One region of the Phyllobacterium sp. NPDC097923 genome, then DNA from elsewhere that is predicted to be linked to it. Evidence: riboswitches for the same ligand, from Rfam matches in the RefSeq annotation. Region 1 holds a riboswitch; each other region holds the start of a gene.

What was found. A riboswitch is a leader RNA that binds a small molecule or an ion and turns the genes downstream of it on or off. The one in region 1 is predicted to bind thiamine pyrophosphate.
Region 2: another riboswitch for thiamine pyrophosphate. It lies ahead of thiC (phosphomethylpyrimidine synthase ThiC); the one in region 1 lies ahead of ACIQWS_RS00930 (ABC transporter permease).
Region 3: another riboswitch for thiamine pyrophosphate. It lies ahead of thiB (thiamine ABC transporter substrate binding subunit); the one in region 1 lies ahead of ACIQWS_RS00930 (ABC transporter permease).

The regions. Positions count from the first base shown of each region.
Region 1 is NZ_JBIWBL010000001.1:186,919-190,190, forward strand. Features, by position in the region: gene ACIQWS_RS00920 (ABC transporter ATP-binding protein) at 1-374, shown strand, start outside; gene ACIQWS_RS00925 (TadE/TadG family type IV pilus assembly protein) at 500-1,450, shown strand; TPP riboswitch at 1,507-1,609, shown strand; gene ACIQWS_RS00930 (ABC transporter permease) at 1,721-2,464, shown strand; gene ACIQWS_RS00935 (ABC transporter substrate-binding protein) at 2,503-3,272, shown strand, end outside.
Region 2 is NZ_JBIWBL010000001.1:2,261,156-2,264,427, forward strand. Features, by position in the region: gene thiO (glycine oxidase ThiO) at 1-110, opposite strand, end outside; gene thiC (phosphomethylpyrimidine synthase ThiC) at 110-1,942, opposite strand; TPP riboswitch at 2,040-2,156, opposite strand; gene ACIQWS_RS11425 (NAD(P)H-dependent oxidoreductase) at 2,246-2,815, opposite strand; gene rpsU (30S ribosomal protein S21) at 3,024-3,272, opposite strand, start outside.
Region 3 is NZ_JBIWBL010000002.1:474,616-477,887, reverse strand. Features, by position in the region: gene ACIQWS_RS14690 (YMGG-like glycine zipper-containing protein) at 1-372, opposite strand; gene ACIQWS_RS14685 (hypothetical protein) at 517-807, opposite strand; gene ACIQWS_RS14680 (thiamine diphosphokinase) at 911-1,537, opposite strand; gene ACIQWS_RS14675 (hypothetical protein) at 1,592-1,789, opposite strand; TPP riboswitch at 1,947-2,063, shown strand; gene thiB (thiamine ABC transporter substrate binding subunit) at 2,108-3,127, shown strand; gene thiP (thiamine/thiamine pyrophosphate ABC transporter permease) at 3,132-3,272, shown strand, end outside.

The DNA of each region.
Region 1 (3,272 bases):
TCCGCTTCCGCTATTCGCATCAGCTGTCCGGCGGCCAGCGCCAGCGTGTCGCCATCGCCCGGGCATTGATTCTGGAGCCGTCGATCCTGCTGCTCGATGAACCAACGTCGGCGCTCGATGCATCCGTACAGGCCGAAGTGCTGAACCTGCTGGAACAGATACGCCGCGACCGCAAGCTGACCTTCCTGATGGTCAGTCACGATCTGGCGGTGGTCACCCACATGTGCGACCGGCTGATGGTCATGCAGAGCGGTGCCGAGGTGGAGCGCCTTTCCGCCGCCGATCTTGCCGCCCGCAAGGTGACGCAGGCCTATACGCGCAATCTGCTCGTTGCCAGCGAGGGTTTTGTGCGGCCGGGCGCACCCGCTGCCTAGGTCGTGCTTTATCGGATTTTTACCATGGTGCACGACTTATCGCAGATTGAGACAATCTGAACGAATTTGCTAAGCAGGCATTTACGGCATGGCCTTCATGGTTCGCTCAACAACCGGAGCGGGCTATGAGCAAATTCAAACAATTCCTGAGAGACAAGCGTGGGGCCACGGCACTGACCTTCGGTCTGCTGCTTGTGCCGCTTATGGGCATGACCGGTCTTGCCCTTGACTATACCGTTGCCTCAAATGAAAGAGTCAATTTGCAGAACGCCGCTGACACAGCGGCGCTGGCCGGTGCCTCCATCTTCACGGGTGGCAATGCACAGGCTGCCGAGGACAGGGCACGGGCCTTTTTGCGGGCCAATCTTGGCGCCAAGGCGAGCACTGTCAGTGTCAATTTCAGTGCAAAGGACCAGAAGGTTACCGTCAATCTGGGAGGGCAGACCAATACCCTCTTCATGTCGTTGCTGAACCAGAACTCAGTCCAGATTGGTGTTACCGCCACCGCCCTTGCACCGCTCAAACCAAGCAGCGCTTCCATTACCGTTGGCGATGTCTACGGCTACTGGTTCAAACGTGTGACCATTGTTGGGGTGTTGCTAAATGGCACCGAGAAGGCTTTGGGAACAGTTGTGTACAACCCCTATGATCACAGCGGCGCTAACGGGCGGGGGACCGGTACCACTGTTCCCAATAAGAATCAGATGACGACAATCAATCTTGACGGGTACAAAGATCTCTATTTGAAAATGGACGTCAAACAGGATGGTTGCGATCTGGGTAAGAGAAACAAGAACACCAACAACAGATATGTACAATGCGTTACTGATTCCACGCAGACCCAATACGACGCGACCTTGAAAACAAATGATAAAGACCAAGTGTACTATCTGTTTGTTGATGGGAAGCAATTGCCGAAGGGCACAATACCACCGATCCTTGATATTCTGAGCTGTACCGGTACCCATCAGCATGCATGGGAAGATGGCGGTGGTTGGGATCAGCAGGACTTTTTCTATACCGTTGTCACGGCCTGCAAAGCTGTCGATGGCGAGAATGTCCGCCTGACCAACTGATGTCTGCAATCCCTGTGCGGCGCGATTGACTTTACGCCGCCGCCGCTCCATCATGACTTCATTCCGAGGGGGGCACTGTACAGTGCTGAGATAGCGTCGAGCTGGACCCTTGAACCTGATCCGGGTTATGCCGGCGTAGGAACGGGAATTGAGCATTCTTCACGCACTCTGCCTTGTCTTCGCACATATCCGGATCTCCACACGTTTGATGGAGTCCTGCAGATGCCGTTTTCGCTGAACCACCAATCGCCGAGTCTGTGACGGCCCGCCATGCGCATGCTCGTCCGCATCGCCGGAGCCCTGCTGGCTGTGCTTGCGTGCTGGCAGCTCGCTGTCTGGATGCTGCAGCCGCCGCGCTTCATCCTGCCCGGCCCCGGTTCTGTCATTGCCTCCCTGGTCGAGCAGCAGCATTATCTCCTGAGCAACGCCGCCATCACGGTGCTTGAGATCGTGCTCGGGCTGTTCTTCGGTGCCATCGCCGGAATCCTTGTTGCGCTTCTGGTGGCCGGCCTGCCGGGTTTCGGCCAGATCGTCTGGCCGCTCCTGTTGGTCTTGCAGGCGCTCCCGGTCTTTGCCATTGCACCGCTTCTGGTTCTCTGGTTCGGCTTCGGCCTCGCGTCCAAGGTCGTCATGGCCAGCCTGATCATCTTCTTCCCCGTTGCCTCGTCCTTTGCCGATGGACTGCGCCGGACCAGTCAGGACCTATTGGATGCCGCCGCCCTCACACAGGCCTCGCCGCTGGCGACACTGTTCCTCATCCGCGTGCCCAGCGCCTTGCCCGGCCTCGGTTCGGGCCTGCGTGTTGCGGCGGTCTTTGCCCCCATTGGCGCCGTGATCGGCGAATGGGTCGGTGCCTCGCGCGGACTGGGCTTCGTCATGCTGCAGGCCAATGCTCGCATGCAGACCGATACGCTGTTTGCCGCCCTCATCATCCTCGCCGTTCTGACCATTGTTCTGCGTTTCCTCGTCGATGCCTTCGCCGCACGTCTCACGCCCTGGGTGCAGGCATCATGACCGCCCCGTTTTCCCGTCCCGTTGATAAAGGAATGCCCATGTTTCGCCGCCGCGCGTTTGCCCCCGCCATCATCCTGCTGGCCGCCTTGTCTCTCCTCGCATCACCCGCAGCGGCGGCAGACAAGCTGTCTGTCTTGCTGGAATGGTTCGTCAATCCCGACCATGCGCCGCTGGTGATTGCCCGCGAGAAGGGCTTCTTCAGCGAAGCGAAACTGGACGTGGATCTGATCCCGCCGGCCGATCCGGCAGCGCCGCCGCGTCTCGTGGCGGCCAAGCAGGCGGACATCGCCATCGGCTATCAGCCCAACCTCTATCTCAGCCATGACGAAGGCCTGCCGCTGGTGCGTTTCGGCACCCTGGTGGAGACGCCGCTCAACACGGTGACCGTCCTCGCCGATGGCCCGATCAAGAGCCTGAAGGACCTGAAGGGCAAAAAAGTCGGGTTCTCCGTGGCTGGTTTTGAGGATGCCATGCTCGGCGCCATGCTGAAATCCGAAGGCTTGAAGACGGGCGATGTCGAGCTGATCAATGTCAACTTCGCGCTGTCGGCATCGCTGATCGCCAATCAGGTGGATGCCACGGTGGGCGGCTACCGCAATTTCGAGCTGACGCAGATGGCGCAGGAAGGTCACAAGGGAACGGCATTCTTTCCCGAGGAGCATGGCGTTCCCGTTTACGACGAGCTGATCTTCCTGACCCATCCCGATCTGGCGAAAGACAACCGTTTGAAACGTTTCATCGGCGCCGTGGAAAAGGGAGCGATCTATCTGACCAACCATCCCGATGAGTCCTGGTCGCTGTTCGTCAA
Region 2 (3,272 bases), 2.1 Mb from region 1:
GACGACGTGTCGCGGCGCGGGTCGAAGACGGTCACGTCTGCGCCCCGCGCCATCAGTTCATGTGCGGCGGTGAGCCCGGCCACGCCAGCGCCTTTGACAAGGATGCGCATCAGAAATCATCACCCCCGACCGGTATGGGCACGGCTGCTGATTTCAGCGGCATGTAGAGATCACCGCCCTGCCGGAATTTTTCCGCCATGGCCGACATGCCCTCCTTCTGCGCTTCGGCGCGGATATCGTGGGAAATCCGCATCGAACAGAATTTCGGTCCGCACATGGAGCAGAAATGCGCGACCTTGTGTGCCTCCTTCGGCAATGTCTCGTCGTGGAACAGTCGCGCCGTTTCGGGATCGAGCGACAGGTTGAACTGGTCTTCCCAGCGGAACTCGAAGCGCGCCCGCGACAGGGCATCGTCCCGCACCTGTGCCGCCGGATGGCCCTTGGCAAGGTCCGCCGCGTGGGCGGCGATCTTGTAGGTGATCACCCCGATCTTCACATCGTCGCGGTTGGGTAGGCCCAGATGTTCCTTCGGTGTGACATAGCAAAGCATGGCGGTGCCGAACCAGCCGATCATCGCCGCACCGATCCCCGACGTGATGTGATCATAGCCGGGCGCGATATCGGTGGTGAGCGGTCCCAGCGTATAGAACGGCGCCTCGCCGCAGACGGCAAGCTGCTTGTCCATGTTCGCCTTGATCTTGTGCATCGGCACGTGGCCGGGGCCCTCGATCATCACCTGGCAACCCTTGGCCCAGGCAATCTGCGTCAGTTCCCCCAGCGTCTCCAGCTCGGCAAACTGCGCAGCATCGTTCGCATCGGCAATGGAACCCGGCCGCAGCCCGTCACCCAGCGAGAAGCTGACATCATAGGCACGGCAGATATCGCAGATTTCCTCGAAATGCTCGTAGAGGAAACTTTCCCGGTGATGATGCAGGCACCACTTGGCCATGATCGAGCCGCCGCGCGACACGATGCCGGTGACACGGTCGACGGTCAGCGGGATGTAATGCAACCGAACACCCGCATGGATGGTGAAATAATCGACACCCTGCTCCGCCTGTTCGATCAGCGTGTCGCGATAGACCTCCCACGTCAGGTCCTCAGCGATGCCGCCGACCTTTTCCAGCGCCTGATAGAGCGGCACGGTGCCGATCGGCACGGGGGCGTTGCGGATGATCCATTCGCGGATATTGTGGATGTTGCGGCCGGTCGACAGGTCCATCACCGTGTCGGCACCCCAGCGGATGGCCCAGACCATTTTTTCCACTTCCTCAGCCATGGAGGAGGTCACTGCGGAATTGCCGATATTGGCATTGATCTTGACCAGGAAGTTGCGGCCGATGATCATCGGTTCAAGTTCGGGATGGTTGACATTGGCCGGAATGATCGCCCTGCCCCGGGCAATCTCCTCGCGGACGAATTCCGGTGTGACATAATCCGGCACCGACGCGCCGAAGGAATTGCCGTCGCGCTCCAGCTGCGCCCGCGCCGCGTCGCGGCCGAGGTTTTCACGGATCGCCACATATTCCATCTCCGGCGTGATGATCCCCGCCCGGGCATAGGCGAGCTGCGTCACGGCTTTATCGCCCTTCGCCCGCAATGGCCGGTTGCGTACCGGGAACTCCGGGGTCAGCCGTTCACCGGTGACGAAGCCATTGTCCTCCAGCCTGACGTGGCGGCCGTCATAGGCGGCAAGGTCGGCATGGCTGGCAAGCCAGCTTGCGCGGATGCGCGGCAGGCCCTTGGCGATGTCAATGGCAACATTGGCATCGGTATAGGGTCCGGACGCGTCGTACACCGTCACCGGCGGCTCGCCCGCCGTCGGGTGCACCGATATCTGGCGCAATGGCACGCGGATATCCGGATGGATATGGCCGGGTTTGTAAATTTTGATCGAGGCCGGCAGCGGTCCTGCCGAAACGGTTGGGGTAATTGCGGTCATCATCAGGCTCCTAAGCAATCAAGCGTGGAAACCCAGTTCTGTGCCGGAAGGATGAAAAGAGATTGCGAATCCGGATACGGATGTGCCGAGGCTGACTCGCATGACTTTCGCACCGTCCCTACGCCAGTATGAACTGGATCAGGTTCAACGGGTCACTGCGCTGCAAAAGCCAGCAGAATCTCAGCCCCTTGTCGGGACCCCCCTGGTGAATGTCTTGAATTGAACGCCCGATCCGCCATTTGTCAAGCGAATCGGTAAAATCGTGTGTGTAGCGCCCGGTCGATTCCAGGCGCCTTGACCGGATCAGGCGGCGCGCAGCGGCTTCAACGCATTGCTCCACTTGAGCAATTCGCCAATCATGGTGTTGGCGCTGGCGGTCACCAGTTCATTGGCCTGGAAGACGCCTTCATCGTTGATGAACTGCTGGTACGCCGGAACGGGAACGCCTTCGGGAATGGGAACCATCCGCAGGCCTGCGATGAGACCCTTGACCGATTCGACCGAGCGCAGGCCGCCCGACACGCCGCCATAGCTGACGAAGCCGACCGGCTTGTAGTTCCATTCCTGCCACAGATAGATGATCGCATTGGTCAGGGACGGCGGAGCGAAATAGTCATATTCCGGCGTCACGAACACGATCGCATCGCCCGCCTCGATCAGCGCGCTCCACTTTTTCGTGTGCGCATGCTCATACTTGCGGGCGCGCGGGTGGTTGGGCTCGTCGAAAACCGGCAGGTTGAGATCCGCCAGGTCAATCAGAACAGGCTCGAACTGGCCGTCCTGGCTGGCAAAATCATGGAACCACTTGGCAACCGGCTGACCGGCGCGGCCCGGACGGGTGCTGACGTGGACGATGTTGAGCTTGGGTGCCATTGAAAGGTCTCCATAAGGCTTGACGAGTATGGAGCATGCATAGGCGCGGCGTGATGCGGCGCACAAGAAGGCACTTTTTTGAAACTGGGTAATATCGATGTGAAGACGATAGTTATGGCGGAGTCTTCACAAAACGAAACCCGCTCCAGCATGGCTCGCTGTGCGGGTTCTGTCGCGTTTTGCAAGGACCGGAAACTCCGGTCATTGATTATCGGTTGTTGTTGAAATCGCTGGAAGCGGCACCTGGACGGGCAACGCGTTCTTTCTTCTTCGGACCAGGAAGCAGACCTTCACGCTGTGCCTGCTTGCGCGCTGCCTTGCGGGCGCGGCTGACGGCTTCAGCCTTTTCACGGACACGGCGCTCGGACGGCTTTTCAAATGCCTGGCGCGCCTTCATTTCGCGAAAGAGACCTTCGCGCTGCATCTTCTTTTTCAGGACCCGGAGGGCCTGTTCAAC
Region 3 (3,272 bases), on a different contig from region 1:
TCAGTAGCCGCCGTTGTTGTAACCGTTGTTGTTGTATCCGCCATAGGCAGCGCCGCGGCCGCCATTGCCTTCGCAGGGGGCATTGTAGATGCTGCCATCGGGCCGCTGATAACGGCAAAGATTCTGATTGCCATTGCCGCCGCCGCTTGGCGTCGTTGCCGTACCGACAGCCGCACCGAGAAGCGCGCCGCCGGCCGCACCGATCACAGTGCTCTTGGTATTGTGCCCGAGTGCCTGTCCGGCGAGTGCGCCGACACCGCCTCCGATCAACGCGCCCGTCCCGGCCCGCTGGTTCTGTTCGCTCGTTTCACAACCGGCCAATGACATGGCCAGAAGCGCGGAAACCGCAATGGCGGTCAAACGAAAACTCATTAGTCAATCCTCTCAACATGAATATAGCGGCCATATCGTGCGGGCTTAATGCGGCAGAACAAAGATCAGCCCATGCACCCCGGCAGCCTCAAACAAAAACAGGCCGGTTTCCCGGCCTGTTCCGCTTTCCCTGATGGGGAAGGATTAGTAACCGCGGCAAGGCGCGCGATAACGCTCGCCGTAACGGTTTTCATATGTGCAGTAACGGCGGCCATCATTGTTGGCCGTTGCGGCACCAACAGCCACACCACCAACACCACCGATGGCAGCACCAGCCAGTGCGCCACGGCCACCACCGATTGCACCACCAGCCAAAGCACCAAGTGCTGCACCGCCAACGCCATAACCCGCTGTACGCTGTTCACTTGTTGTGCAACCGGCTACCGAAAATGCCAGAAGCGCGGCAACTGCTACTGTCGACAAACTTTTCAACATGGAAGACCTCTCCCGTTTCAAAACTAAACTAACCAGCTTGCGTCCCCAATGCTGTGCCGCAAGAATTGCACTTTCCGCGTTGTTTTACAAGCGGTTCGCAATTTCACGGCGCAGCAATCAGGACTGCATTGCCTGAACGAAGCGATACGTGGAGATTTCCACACACGGCATTCGACACTGTAAGCGATGAACCGAAAGAAAGTTCCATATTTTCCAGCGGCCATCGCGCACCATGGATAAATAATCCGCGCAGGGACGTAAAGGCCACAATGCTGAATACCGTTCCATCGGCAAAATCGAACGCATATTCTCCTGCAACCAGGGGATGCGCTTCCTCGCTTCCGCTGGAGAGAATGATCTTCCGGCCTTCCGCCGCATGGCGGGTGGCCATGGTCAGGTGCAGCAGGGTGTGGTCGGTGCGTTCACCGCCAAAGGCGCCGCACAGGATCACTTCGGTGGCGCCCAGCCGGTAGGCTTCGTTGAGTGCCAGTTCGCCGTCGGTCATGTCCTTGGCGGCCGGAAAAACCGAACGCGGCACATGCGCATAGCGTTCGGCAAGTTCAGGCGATGTCGAATCGAAATCGCCCAGCCACAACTCGGGTTCAACGCCCAGCGCCTGCGCATGGGCAATGCCGCCATCGGCGGCAAGAACGCGCGCCCCGGCAATGAGATGCCGGAGACGGTCGGTGACGTGAACGGTTCCACCAAGAAGAAGGACGAATTTGCTCATGCACCGGCCATAGCATGGCACAAGCCGGTCGCACAGGGCATCCGTGATTCGAGGTTAAACGAAGCGCCCGAGTGCAATCGCGGCCATGCCGGCAATCGCCACGCCGATGGCCAGAAACAGGCTCGGATAAAGCTCCGGGATGAATTTCTGCCGACGCGGACGCAGGAGAATCGCCTTGCGGCGGGCGTTTTGGGAAGCCGGGTTCTGCTGTACCCTGACATGGGAATGATAAAAACCGTGACCACGAAACATGATTGACCCTTTCCATCGGAAAACAGCCGCACGGGATGTTTTCGCTAGCGACAATAGGCGCGCCAGTATCAGCTTTCGATTTGGCAGAACCGGCAAAACATAAAGATTTCATAAGCATCGACCGCTTGCACGGCTCCGGCCGAACCTCTATCCTTGTCACGCTCTAACGGGGTGCCGGTCGCATGGACCGGCTGAGAGGCGCACGGGGAGACCCTGCCAACCCGCGGAACCTGATCCGGTTTGTACCGGCGGAGGGATTAGACGCGGCAGATTTGCCGGCGCACCAATCCTTTTGAACACTGCTGATAGGAGGCGCCGATGCGGCCATTCGAGACTATTGTAAAAACAGCGGCCATTGTGACCGCTCTGTTCGCCGTCATTCCCCTTGGCACCGCCCATGCCGAAGGCAAACTCACCGTCTACACCTATGAAAGCTTCACCGCCGAATGGGGTCCCGGCCCGAAGGTCAAGCAAGCCTTCGAAAAGCAATGTGCCTGCACGGTCGAATTCGTGGCGGTTGCCGATGGCGTTGCCCTGCTCAACCGGGTCAAGCTGGAAGGCGAGTCAACCAAGGCGGATGTGGTGCTCGGCCTCGACACCAACCTGACCTACGAGGCCAGGCAAACCGGCCTGTTTGCCCCCCATGGCATCGACACCTCCGCTGTTAACATCCCCGGCGGCTACAAGGATGATACCTTCGTTCCCTACGATTACGGCTATTTCGCCGTCATCTATGATTCGGAGAAGCTGAAGACCCCGCCGGAAAGCCTGAAGGAACTGGCCGAAGGCGACCCGAAGCAGAAGATCGTCATCGAAGACCCCCGCACCTCGACGCCCGGTCTCGGCCTGCTGCTCTGGGTCAAGTCGGTCTATGGCGACAAGGCGGGAGAAGCCTGGGCGAAGCTGAAAGACCGCGTGCTGACCGTCACGCCCGGCTGGTCGGAGGCCTATGGCCTCTTCACCAAGGGCGAAGCACCGCTGGTGCTGTCCTACACGACGTCCCCGGCCTATCACCTGATCGCCGAGCGCGTGGACCGCTATAAGGCCATTTCGTTCAGCGAAGGCCATTACCTGCAGGTAGAAGTCGCGGCCCAGACCGTCAACGGGGTGAAAAACCCGCTATCGGCGCAGTTTCTTGCCTTCATGACCAGCCCGGCGTTTCAGGATGCGATTCCTGAAAACAACTGGATGTATCCGGCTGCGAAAACCACCGACGCGCTGAACCCGGCCTTCGAAACCCTTGTTCAACCCGTCAAGACCCTGGCCTTCCCGTCCGAGGAGGTCGCCAAGAACCGCAAAGCCTGGATCGATGAGTGGCTCGCGGCCATGAGCCTGTAGCATTGTGATTGCCATCCGCAGTTTCAGACCTTGGGCGGGGGCATACGCCCTCGCCTTTCTGGCGGCACTTGCGGGTGGCGCACTTCTCAGTCTCGCATCCGAAGCGCTGCGCGGCGGCGTGGAAGGTTTTGCCGCATTCGACAGC